2 linked regions of the Rhodoligotrophos defluvii genome follow. The protein of the gene in region 2 interacts with the protein of the main gene of each other region in a pairwise test. Links are inferred from orthologs where the notes say so. Each region holds a gene or a part of one and is shown on either strand. Other genes may lie near its edges.

Region 1 (4,940 bases), on a different replicon or contig from region 2:
CGTCTATCTCACCGCACGCGGAAGCTTCGCGCAGACGCCGGCCCAGCTGCTGGACGCCAGCCGCGCGCTCGGTCACTCCGCGCTCGAGACGTTCTGGCGCGTGGCGCTGCCGCTGGCCCGCCCCGCGCTTGCCGCCGGCGCGACCCTTGCCTTGATGGAATGTCTGAACGACATCGGTGCCGTCGGCTTTCTCGGTGTACGCACGCTCACGGTGAGCGTCTACAACACCTGGCTCGAACGCAACAACTTGGGCGGTGCGGCCCAGCTTGCCTGCGTGATGCTGCTCTTTGTCATGGCCTTGCTGTGGCTCGAGCGATTGAGCCGGAAGCAGCAGCGCTATCATGCCACGGGACGCCCCCAGTATCCGGTTGCGCGGCGCCGGCTTGGCCCCGCCGGCAGCAGCGCGGCGATTCTCGGTTGCACCCTGCCGATTGCCATCGGCTTCGGCACCCCGTTTTTCGTGTTCCTCAGCGCCGCCTTCACCCATTGGCAGGCGGTAATCGAGCCCACCTTCTGGGGCTTGCTGCGCAACAGCGTCCTTCTGTCGGCGATCGGCGCGGCGCTGACCGTCGCCGCCGGCCTCGTCCTCGTCTATGCCCGACGCTCCAGCGCCAGCATGCCCCTGTCCATCGTCACCCGCCTTGCCTCCCTGGGCTACGCGGTGCCCGGCACCGTGCTGGGCCTGGGCATTCTGGTGCCTCTCGCCGCCATGGACAACTTTGTCGACGGTTGGATGCGCAGCCTGTTCGGCGTCTCGACCGGGCTGCTCGTTACCGGCAGCGCCGGCGCCATCGTCATAGCCTACGCGATTCGTTTTCTCGCCATGTCGCAAGGCTCGATCGAAGCCGGGTTCTCCCGCCTCTCGCCCAATCTCGACGCGGCGGCCCGCAATCTCGGCCGCACCCCGCGCCAAGTTCTCTGGGAGATCCATCTGCCTCTCATCCGGCCGGCGCTCGGCGCTGCCGCCGTGCTCGTCTTCGTCGATGCCATGAAGGAGCTGCCGGCGACTTTGCTGCTGCGCCCTTTCGACTTCGACACCCTGGCCACACACGTATATACCCTCGCTTCCTTCGACATGTTCGAGGAGGCTTCGCTCTCGGCCTTGGCCATCGTAGCGGTGGGCTGTCTGCCGGTGTTCCTGCTGCAACGCTTGCTGATCGCTCGCGCGGCTTAGGAGCATTTTCGAGCGAAGTGGATACCGGTTCGCGTGAAGAAAATGCGACCCAGCAAGACCTTGAGGCGCGGATCCGCGATACGAGGAAGAGCGGACGCTCTCAGCGCATCGACATATTGTGCTTTGCACCAAATTATGTTGCAATGCAGCTAGACATGCTTGGGCATGTCGCATTTGTTTCGATCGCTCTACCCCGGAACGGTCGGAGCACGGCGGATCCCGGCGGGAACGGTGCGGATCCATCCAGGTTCGCGCCGGGATCTTGCCTGTTGCGGCGCCGGCTGAGTGCGTCCGCCTCGTTGTAAACTCAAATTCGCCATAATTGTCGACACGCGGGCTTGCTTGCTTTAGCACTTGGGCCGACCTTCTCGGGCGGAGCCTCCATGCTTGCATCAATTCTTCTGCGCCTTTGTGCGCTCGCGATCTTTGCGGGTTGCGTCGGGGCCTCTCTGCAAGTCCAAGCCGATGGCATCGACCCGGCTTATGACAGCTTCCTCGCCCGCAAGGCCTATGATGTGCCCACGAAACCCGGGCTCGGCCCAGCCGGCTATAATCTCGGCAATTTCCACGCCGGAAATCACCAGCCCGGCGCGGTGCTGCTGGGTTCGGTCGGCGCCAAGCCACCCCCGCCGGATCAGGCTGATCCGCGCTACAACTTCATCCCCTCCAAGGACTACGGTCAAGGCGCCGGCATCAACATCAGGGTCAGCTTCTGAGGTTGTGGGCAGGTCACCTGCCGGCTTCAATCGGTCCGGCTTCTCGTCAAATTGGCCGCTTAGAGTTCTACTCATTTGAGTGGGAGCATAATTCATGTTCGACAGCCTGAAATTCGTTTTAACCCAAAAGCTTGGATGGATTTTCAAAGGTGGCGATGCAAGCGCGCCAGATCTTGGGGCCTGCAGCGGTGACGTTGTCCATGACGTGGCCGGTTCCGATCCCAAGCCTTGCAGCGACAGCGCCGACCGCGTCTTTTACGTGCCGCTGCCCGATCTGCAGACCATGGCCTGAAGAGACATAGGTTGAACCATGCTCGACAACATAAGGCTATTTTTAATCCGGAACCTTGGCTGGATCTTCGGGGTTAGATCTGATCCGGAGATGAGCTGTGGCTACGATCACGGCGATTTTTTCTATGCGATGGACGGGGCCGACCCGCACGAATGCAGACGAGCTCTCGACCTGATGTATCCTGACCTGAAGAACACCGTCGCGGATTGGTAAAGCAACGAGAGGGAAACACTATCCCTCTCCAACCCGCCTGAACCACTCGTCTTCGTCGATCACCTCGATGCCGAGTTCGGCCGCTTTCTTGAGCTTCGAGCCCGCGCCGGGGCCGGCGACCACCAGATCCGTCTTGGCCGATACCGAGCCGGCGGCCTTGGCCCCGAGCCGCTCCGCCATGGCCTTGGCTTCGTCCCGCGAGAGGCGGGTGAGGCTACCGGTGAACACGATCGTCTTGCCCGCGACCGGCGATGTGGTCACCACCCGTTCCACCGGCTGCACCTCGATCTCCTCGAGCAGGGCCTCGATCACCTCCCAATTGTGATCTTCAGCGAAGAAATCGGCGATGGCGCGGGCAACCGTCGTGCCAATGCCCTCGATGTCGTCCAGCTCCTGAAATTGCCGGCCTTCCGGATCGCTGCCGATCGCCCGCATCGCACCAAGAAAACTGTCGATGTCGCCATAGCTCCGGGCGAGCAGGCGCGCCGTGGTCTCACCCACATGGCGGATGCCGAGCGCATAGATGAAGCGGTCGAGCGATATGCGGCGGCGCGCATTGATCGCATCGAACAGTTTGGCGACCGAGGTCGGCCCCCAGCCTTCGCGGTTCTTGAGCTTGGTGAGCGCGCTGTCCTCATCCCGCCGCTGCAGAGTGAAGATGTCGGGCGCCCGGCGGACGAGGCCATCATTGAAGAAGGACGTGATCTGCTTCTCGCCCAGCCCCTCGATGTCGAAAGCATTGCGCGAAACGAAATGTTTCAGCCGCTCGATCGCCTGCGCCGGGCAGATCAGGCCGCCGGTGCAGCGTCGCACTGCATCGACCTTGCCGGTCTTGGAATTGACCTCGCGCACCGCGTGGCTTCCGCAGGCTGGGCAGGTCTCGGGGAACACGTAAGGCGCTGCATCCGGCAGCCGCTTCTCCTTCACCACGGTAACGATCTGCGGAATGACGTCGCCGGCCCGCTGCACCACCACCGTATCGCCGATGCGAATATCCTTCCGCGCGATCTCGTCCTCATTGTGCAAGGTCGCGTTGGTGACCACCACCCCGCCCACCGTGATCGGCTCGAGCCGCGCAACCGGGGTAAGCGCGCCCGTTCGCCCCACCTGGATCTCGATGTCGCGCAACACCGTCGTGGCCTGCTGCGCCGGGAATTTGTGCGCAACCGCCCAGCGCGGCGCCCGCGAGACGAAGCCGAGACGCTCCTGCAGCGCGAGGTCGTTGACCTTGTAGACGACACCGTCGATGTCGTAGGTGAGCCCTGCCCGCCCCTCGCCGATCTCATGATAGAAGGCGAGCATCTCCTCGACCGAGTTGCACAGCCGCATGAGCGGATTGGTCGGCAGGCCCCAGCGCTTGAACGCCTCGTAGACGTCCCATTGCGTTTTCCCGGGCAGGCCGCCATTGCTGACCTCGCCCCAGGCATAGCAGAAGAATCTCAGCGGCCGCGATGCCGTGATGGTGGCATCCAGCTGGCGCAGTGAGCCCGCCGCCGCATTGCGCGGATTGGCGAAGACCTTTCCGCCGCTCTCCGCCTGCTGCGCATTGAGCGCCGCGAAATCCTGATGCCGCATGTAGATTTCGCCGCGCGCCTCGAACACCGCGGGCACATCGCTGCCGCGCAAGACCTCCGGAACATCCTTGATGGTGCGGACATTCACCGTGACGTTCTCGCCCTCATAGCCGTCGCCACGGGTTGCCGCCTGTACCAGCTTCCCGCGCTCATAGCGCAGCGAAATGGACAGGCCGTCGATCTTGGGTTCGCCCGTGAAAGCCAGCGGCGCATCATCCGCCAGCCTCAGAAACCGCCTGATGCGGCCGACGAAATCATGCACGTCCTCGTCATCGAAGGCATTGGACAGCGATAGCATCGGCACCGCATGGCGCACCGTGCCGAACGGACCGGAGGGCTTGACCCCGACCCGGCGGCTCGGACTGTCCTCCCGCGCCAGATGGGGGAATTGCGCCTCGATGGCAGCATTGCGCATGCGCAACGCGTCATAGTCCGCATCCGAGATGACGGGCGCATCGTCCCGGTAATAGAGCTCGTCGTGATGGGCGATTTCGGCGGCGAGCTGCGCCAGCTCTTCGCGGGCCTCGTCTTCGCTGAGCTGGTCGACAGGCTTCGTCGACGTCAGGGTGGTCATGCCTTACTCCGTACCGATCAACAACCGCTCGGCCTGGGCGCGCGCCTCGTCGGTGACCGTCGCACCGGAGAGCATGCGGGCGATCTCCTCCCGGCGCCGCGGCTCATCGAGCGTGTCGATGCGTGTCACCATCCGCAAGTCGTCACCGTCCGACTGCTCGCGTTTGGCCACCAGCAGGTGACCGTCGGCGCGGGCGGCCACCTGCGGCGAGTGGGTCACCGCCAGAACCTGCAGCGACGTGGCGAGCCGCGCCAGCCGCTGGCCGATGGCGTCGGCCACCGCGCCGCCAACGCCCGTGTCGATTTCATCGAAAATGAGGGTGGGCGCGCTCGCCTTTGCCGAGAGCACCACCTTCAGCGCCAGCATGAAGCGGGCAAGCTCGCCGCCGGACGCAACC
Region 2 (7,945 bases):
CGTCGGGGCGTTTGCCCTGACCGGCGGAGGTCTCGTCGTTGCCGAAGCGGAAGCGGCAGCGCCCAGCCAGCTGAGCCCCGAGCAGATCAAGTCCGTTCAAGGGGTGTCGGACTATTTCAATCGGTTCTCCCACATCCAGGGCGAGTTCGTTCAAGTGGGGCCGAAAGGCCATGTCTCGCAGGGCCTGTTCTACATCAGCAAGCCCGGCAAGCTGCGCTTCGAATATGCGCCGCCCAATCCGTTCCTCGTGGTCGCCGATGGCAGCTATGTGATTGTCGCCAATAAGAAAAACGAGAAGACGGATTACTATCCGCTGTCCAAGACCCCGTTGCAGCTCGTGCTTGCTCCGAAGGTCAATCTCCTGCAGGAAGCCAAGGTGGTCGACGTGCAGCGCCAGGACCATCTCGTGGCGATAACGCTGGAGGACAAGTCGGCCTTCGTGCCCGGCCAGCTTATTCTGGTATTCGACGAGCAGAAGCCGGAGCTCGTCCAATGGATCATTGTGGATGGCGACGGCAACCGCACGACCATCTCCCTGTCCAATATCACCACCGACGTGGCGCCTGATCCGAAGCTTTTCGTCTTCAACGCGCCGCGAAAGATCGAAATGCGCGACAGCCGCTGATTTAATTTGGGACAAAAATCAAGGGCCTAATCGCTCCGCGAAGGGAAACTTCACCTAATCACGAATTTTTTTTCGTGGTAGTGATTGAAACGCAACAGCGACTGCGCCATTTATTGGGTGTAGCGGTTGTTCCCCCTCTCTCTCACACGATGGCCAAACTGCCCCCCGCTCGATTGGCCATAGGAACAGCTGCTAAGCGTCGGTATCCCCTCCCGACGCAAAAGCGCACAAGCGCTGGGCGCCCGGGCCCCCGACCGGGCGCCCTTTTCATTTCCGGCAGGGGCTTTTCTTCCACATTGCGCGCCTGCCACTGTGCGACTAGACCTCTGGCATCGTGAGGTCGCGTAGGGATTTAGCTCGCACAATGCATCTCAAGATCGCCACCTGGAACATCAACTCCGTACGCCTGCGCATCGGCCTGGTCGAACGCTTCCTTGCCGAGCACCAGCCCGATATCCTCTGCCTTCAGGAAATCAAGTGTCCCGACGGCAACTTTCCGGCGAAGGCCTTTCACCGCCTGGGCTACCCGCACATCGCCCTGCGCGGCCAGAAGGGCTATCACGGCGTCGCGACCGTCGCAAAGATGCCGTTCCTGGATGTCACCCACCGTCTCTTCTGCGAAAGGGACGACGGGCGCCATATCTCCGTGGCCGTTCCCGGAGCAAGCGAGCCGATCGTTGTCCACAACTTCTATGTGCCCGCAGGGGGAGACGAGCCGGACCCGGTCATCAACGAGAAGTTCGCCCACAAGCTCGCCTTCCTCAAGGAAATGCGGGGCTGGTTTGCCGACGCGGCGGCCCATCCCCTGCCGATGATCATGGTGGGCGACCTCAATATCGCGCCGCTTGAGACCGACGTGTGGTCGCACAAGCAGCTGCTGAAGGTGGTCAGCCACACGCCCATAGAGGTCGAGCACTTGGACGCGGTGCGCGCCGCGCATGACTGGGTCGATCTGGTGCGCTGTCATATCCCGCCCGCCGAAAAGCTCTATACATGGTGGAGTTATCGCGCCCGTGACTGGCAGGCCGCCAATAAGGGACGCCGCCTCGATCATATCTGGGCAAGCCGCAGGCTTGAGCAGAGCTGTATCGGGGCAACCGTGCTCCGCGATGCGCGCGGCTGGCCGCAGCCGTCCGACCACGTCCCGGTGATTGCGGAATTTGCTTTCGCCTAAACCGGGGAGCCCGGCTGCTGGGAGAAGAATGCGCCGAGCCGCGTGGTGATGTTGTCGGCAACCTCGCGAGCGGCGCGCTCTATGGCATTGCGGTAGGCCTGCAGGTTTGCGAACTCGGAGGGCACCCTGTCGTAAGACACGCGGGAGAACGTATCGCCGGTCAGGATGCGCTTGCCGGTGGATAGATCGATCAACGTATAGACCGCGGATAGCGTATAGGCCCGGCGGTTTACGTCGGTGTTCCTCTCGACCGAGATGTCGAACTCGCTCTCAGTGAGCACGAATTCCAGACGGTATCGCTCGGGCTGGCCCTGGCCGACCGGGGCGATGTTGTTGAGCAGCGCATTGCGGACCAGCTGGCCGACCCGCGTATCGTGCTCCGCCACCTCCACGCCGGCGAGGGTGGCGGCAACTGAAGAGCCATCCGCCCGCGTCGCATACATCGGCTGAAACCCGCAGCCCGAGATGAGAAGGCCGGTCAAACCGATGGCCACGGCGAGTGCCGCTCGCGCGCGATGTTTCCCCAAAACCTTTCCCCTCTGCTTCGATCCGTCGGGCTGCCCGGCCCGGTTCACAGCACGAGATCACGCAAGTCATACCACCACGTTGACGATCCGGTCCGGCACGATGATCACCCGCCGCACCGGCTTGTCGCCGATGGCGCGGCGCACATTATCGAGCCTCAACGCGGAGGCTTCAATCTCATCCTTCTGCGCGCCGCGCGGAATGGTGAGATCATCACGCCGCTTGCCGTTAACCTGCACGGCAATGGTTATCGTATCCTCCACGAGCAGCGCCGGATCCGCATCCGGCCATCGCACCGTTGCCAGCATCTCCTCATGGCCCAGCACCTTCCAGCATTCCTCCGTCAGGTGCGGCATCATGGGATTGGCGATCTGCACCAGAATGTCCGCGGCCTCCCGCAGCGCCCAGGCAAGGTCGGCCGCTGGCGCCCCGTCGGTGCGCACCGCGCCCTGCAGGGTGTTGACCAGCTCATAGATGCGGGCGATCGCCCGGTTGAACCGCAGGCCCTCGATGTCCTGGCACACCGCATGGAGGGCCCTATGCGCGGCCTTGCGAATCTCCATCGCCTGCGGGCTGAAGCTTTCCGGCATCGCGGCACCCGCCGCCGTGGTCTCCGCGATTTCGTTGACCACGCGCCACAGGCGCTGCACGAACCGGTGGGCGCTCTCCGCCCCCGCCTCGGTCCACTCGATGTCGCGCTCCGGCGGCGTATCCGAAAGCATGAACCAGCGCGCCGTATCGGCGCCGAACTGCGCGATGATGTTCTCCGGATCGACCACGTTGCGCTTCGACTTCGACATGGATTCGACCGGTCCGACTGTCACCGGCGCGCCGGTCTTGGCGTGCACGGGGCCGTTCTCGCCGAACCTCACCTCTTCCGGGTAGAGCCAGCGGCCATGCGCGTCCTTGTAGGTCTCGTGGCACACCATGCCCTGGGTAAACAGGCCGGTGAATGGCTCGTCCAGATGAATATGGCCCGTGCGCCTCATGGCCCGCACGAAGAAGCGCGAATAGAGCAGGTGCAGGATCGCATGCTCGACGCCGCCGATATACTGGTCGACCGGCATCCAGTAGTGAGCGGCCGCTTGGGTGACCGGTACGTCCGCGTGCGGCGAGCAGAACCGCGCGAAATACCAAGAGGAATCGATGAACGTGTCGAAGGTGTCTGTCTCGCGCTGGGCGTCCGTCCCGCAGCGCGGGCATTTCACATATTTCCAAGTGGGATGGTGGTCGAGCGGATTGCCCGGCTTGTCGAAGCTCACGTCCTCCGGCAGCACCACCGGCAGCTGTTCCTTCGGCACCGGCACCATGCCGCAGTCCGGGCAATGAATGACCGGCACCGGGCATCCCCAGTAGCGCTGACGGGAGACACCCCAGTCGCGCAGCCGGAAATTGACCGTGCGCTGGCCAGTTCCCGCCGCCTCCATGCGGCGGGCGACCTCGGCCTTGGCCTCGGGCACGCTCATGCCGTTGAGGAAATCGGAATTGATCAGCACCACCGACTCGCCTTCCGTATCGAGGAAGGCCTCGTCGCCGATGCTGAACGTGGCGGGATCGGCGTCTCGCGGCGCCACCACCGGTATGACGGGCAGGCCATACTTGCGGGCGAAATCGAGGTCGCGCTGGTCATGGGCAGGGCAGCCGAAGACCGCACCCTCCCCATAGCCCATCAGCACGAAATTGGCCGCATAGACCGGCAGCCGCACATCGGCCCGGAACGGATGCCGCGCATAGATGCCGAGGGGCATACCGCGCTTCTCGGCCCGCTCGATCGCCTCCTCGGCGGTGCCGAGCGCTGCGCATTCCGCGCGGAATGCCGCAACCTCCGGCGAACGTTCCGCCAGTGCCCGCGTCAGCTCGTGGTCGGCCGCAACCGCACAGAAGCTCGCCCCGAAGATCGTGTCATGGCGCGTTGTATAGACCGTGAGCCGCTCATCCAGCGGCGTTCCGTCCTCCCGCTCCAGCGCGAAGGAAAAGCGCAGGCCTTCGGACCGCCCGATCCAGTTGCGCTGCATGAGCCGCACCTTGTCCGGCCACTGGTCGAGAGTATCGAGCGCATCCAGAAGTTCCTGGGCATAATCGGTGATCTTCAGGAACCACTGGGCAAGCTCCCGCTTCTCGACCGGCGCCCCGGAACGCCAGCCCTTACCATCGATCACCTGCTCATTGGCCAGAACCGTGTGGTCGACCGGGTCCCAGTTCACCATGGAAACCTTGCGCTCGACCAGCCCGGCCTCCATGAAATCCAGGAACATCGCCTGCTCGTGCCGGTAATATTCCGGATCGCAAGTCGCAAGCTCCCGGCTCCAGTCGAGCGAGAGGCCCATCAGCTTCAGCTGACGGCGCATGGTGTCGATATTCTCGTAAGTCCAAGTGGCGGGATGGACTTGGCGCTCGATGGCCGCGTTTTCCGCCGGCATGCCGAAGGCGTCCCAGCCCATGGGATGCAGCACGTTGAAACCCTTGGCCCGCTTGTACCGGGCCGTGACGTCGCCCATGGTGTAATTGCGCACATGCCCCATATGGATGCGCCCCGACGGGTAGGGGAACATCTCGAGCACGTAGTATTTCGGCCTGTCGGAAGTCTCGCTGGCCTCGAAGCAGCGGCTTTCCTCCCATTGCTTCTGCCAAAAGGGCTCGCTTACACGCGGGTTGTAGCGTTCCATCAGGATCGGGCCTTGTCTCGTGCCGCAGAATGTTTAGGAAAAGGCGGCGTGGCTGCTCGACTTACACGGACTTTATGGGCCTCGCAAGTCGCGCCTGCAGCCGTTTGGCCGCAAGGGCTATATGTTGGGAGATCGCCGTGACGGTTCAATCCGGCTCCATTGCTCATCCGGGCCTTGCCGACGTGGTCGCCAGGATGGACTCAGCGCTCAAGGCGGCAGGTCGCCCTGTAGGGGACGCGACCCTGATTGCCGTATCCAAGACCTTCGGGCCCGAGGAGATCGTGCCGGTGATCGAGGCCGGCCAGCGCGTGTTCGGCGAAAACCGCGTGCAGGAGGCCAAGGCGAAATATCCTAGCTTGCGCAAGCGCTACCCGGATCTCGAGCTTCACCTGATCGGACCCTTACAGACCAACAAGGTGAAGGAGGCGGTCGCCCTCTTCGATGCCATTCACACGGTCGATCGGCCGAAGCTCGCCGCCGAACTGGCCAAGGAGATGCAAAAGCAGAACCGCCATCCCCGGTTGTTCATACAGGTCAATACAGGAGCCGAGCCGCAGAAAGCGGGTGTCCTGCCGGACGAGGCCGATGCCTTCATCGCTCAATGCCGGGAACAGTTCGGGCTGGAGACCGCGGGGCTCATGTGCATCCCGCCGGTGGACGAGGAGCCCTCGCTCCATTTCGCCCTGCTGGACAAGATAGCCAAGCGTAACGGCATCAAGAACCTGAGCATGGGCATGAGCGGCGATTTCGAGACGGCGATCGCCTTCGGGGCCAACTATATCCGCGTCGGCAGCGCCATTTTCGGCGCGCGCGCCTACCCCGCCACCGACCACGCCTGACCTCCCGTGTCGCAATCGGGCAAGGGCCGGTCGCTCATCCTTGTGCCGTGAGCTTCACCGCCCCTATTCTTCAGGCAATCGGCTGGAGTTTTAGCAAGGGCGGTTCCCATGAAGAGCCAGGCACGGGTGGTGGTGATCGGCGGCGGGGTGGTGGGTGTCTCGACCCTCTACCACCTCGCCAGGAAAGGCTGGTCGGACGTGGTGCTGGTCGAGCGCAAGGAGCTCACCTCCGGCTCAACCTGGCATGCGGCCGGCCTCCTGCCTCTGTTCAACATGAGCTACTCGGTTGGCCAGATCCACAAATACTCGGTCGGCCTCTACAAGACCCTCGAGCAGGAGACCGGTCAGCACGTGGGCTTTGCCCAGGTCTCCAACATCCGCCTGGCGCGCACCCGCGATCGCTGGGACGAATACATGTATTACGCCGGTATTGCCAAGACCATCGGCGTCAACGTCAATCTGCTCACCCCCGAGCAGGTGAAGGAAACCTGGCCCCTCGCGGTCACCGACGGCCTGATCGGCGCCATCCAGCACCCGGACGATGGCTATATCCAGCCGGCAGATCTCACCCAGGCTCTGGCCCGCGGCGCCCGTAGCCGCGGCGCAGAGATCTACCGCTATACCACCGTGATCGGCATCGAGCAGAAGCCGAACGGGGAATGGCTGATAAGGACCGACAAGGGCGACATCACCGCGGAGCATGTGGTTTCCGCCACCGGCAACTTCGCCCGCAAGACCGGCGCCATGGTGGGCTTGGACATACCGGTCATTCCGGTTCAGCATCAATATATCGTCACCGAGCCGCACCCGGCCATCCGCGAGCGCCAGGCCGCAGGTCTGCCCGAGATGGGCGTGCTGCGCGAATCCGACAGCTCCTGGTACATGCGCGAGGAGAATGGCGGCCTCCTTCTCGGGCCCTACGAGGTGGGCGCGCCGGCCTGCTATGTGGATGGCCCGGGGGAGGATTCCGAGTATGAGCTGTTCCAGGAGGACCTGGAGCGACTTGAGCCCCATATCGAAACCGCCATTGCGCGGGTGCCGGCCTTTGGCGAGGTCGGCATCAAGAAGGTCTATAACGGGGCGATCGCCTACACACCCGACGGCTCGCCCATTATCGGCCCGGCTTGGGACCTCAAGAACTTCTGGCTGAACGAGGGTCATTCCTTCGGTGTGACCGCCGCCGGCGGCGCCGGCTGGCAACTGGCGGAATGGATGGTGGAGGGCGAGCCCTCCATCGACATGATGGGCGTCGATCCGCGCCGCTTTGGGCCCTATGCCACCCGCGGCTACCTCAAGGAGAAGAACGAGGAAGCCTATGCCAATGTGTTCACGGTGCACTACCCCGACGAGGAGCGCGCCGCCGCCCGGCCGCTCAAGCGCGCGCCCTGCTATGACCGGATGAAGGCGCTGGGCGCGGTGTTCGGCTCCGTCTATGGCTGGGAGCGGCCAAACTGGTTTGCGCCGGCGGATGTGAGCCTCACCGAGGCCGACCTGAACAAGCCGGACACGCTGCTGCGCGAGAATCACCCGCCGGTAGGGCCGGGTGACCCCATTCGCGAGAAATGGAGCTTCCGCCGCTCGAACTATTTCGAGCATGTGGGCCGCGAAGCACGCCATGTGCACGAGAAGGTGGGCCTGCTCGATATGTCGGCCTTTGCCAAGTTCGAGGTCTCAGGGCCGGGCGCCGAAGCTTGGCTCGACTATCTCGTGGCCAACCGCATCCCGAAAAAGATAGGCCGCATCGCCTTGACGCACATGCTGTCGCTGAATGGCGGCGTGCGTTCGGAATTCACCGTCTATCGCTCCGGTCCGCAAAGCTTCTATCTCGTGTCTGCCGGTGCCTATGAACGGCATGACTACGACCATCTGCAGAAGTTGCTGCCAAAAGACGGCAGCGTGCGGCTGAACAAGGTGACGACCCAGTACGGCGTGCTGGTGTTGGCCGGCCCGCGATCGCGCGATGTGCTGGCCAAGCTCACCGACACGGACCTCTCGAACGAGGCATTCCCCTGGCTGACCGGCAAGCCGATCAATGTGGACATTGCCTCGGCGCTGGCCATCCGCGTCAATTTCGTAGGCGAACTGGGCTGGGAGCTGCACCACCCGATCGAGATGC

Evidence for each region. Proteins that work in one complex are often made in the same cells at the same time.
Region 1: the proteins of leuS (region 2) and ligA interact in binary tests that used the Escherichia coli proteins (3 or more experiments, as listed by UniProt). The link is inferred for Rhodoligotrophos defluvii from one-to-one orthologs.

Annotation. Positions count from the first base shown.
Region 1 is NZ_SZZM01000003.1:555,335-560,274, forward strand. What follows is about bases 1,979-4,940. They hold ligA (NAD-dependent DNA ligase LigA), read right to left. Parts: upstream 4,544-4,940; coding sequence 2,414-4,543; downstream 1,979-2,413. Other genes in these bases: E4P09_RS16870 (hypothetical protein), read left to right, coding at 1,985-2,182; recN (DNA repair protein RecN), read right to left, coding at 4,547-4,940. Outside these bases: E4P09_RS16860 (ABC transporter permease), read left to right, coding at 1-1,174; E4P09_RS16865 (hypothetical protein), read left to right, coding at 1,558-1,890. UniProt on the Escherichia coli protein: DNA ligase that catalyzes the formation of phosphodiester linkages between 5'-phosphoryl and 3'-hydroxyl groups in double-stranded DNA using NAD as a coenzyme and as the energy source for the reaction.
Region 2 is NZ_SZZM01000001.1:1,274,894-1,282,838, forward strand. What follows is about bases 2,192-5,315. They hold leuS (leucine--tRNA ligase), read right to left. Parts: upstream 4,991-5,315; coding sequence 2,393-4,990; downstream 2,192-2,392. Other genes in these bases: lptE (LPS assembly lipoprotein LptE), read right to left, coding at 2,192-2,326; E4P09_RS06100 (YggS family pyridoxal phosphate-dependent enzyme), read left to right, coding at 5,185-5,315. Also shown: E4P09_RS06080 (LolA family protein), read left to right, coding at 1-625; xth (exodeoxyribonuclease III), read left to right, coding at 990-1,799; more of lptE, read right to left, coding at 1,796-2,191; more of E4P09_RS06100, read left to right, coding at 5,316-5,829; E4P09_RS06105 (GcvT family protein), read left to right, coding at 5,938-7,945.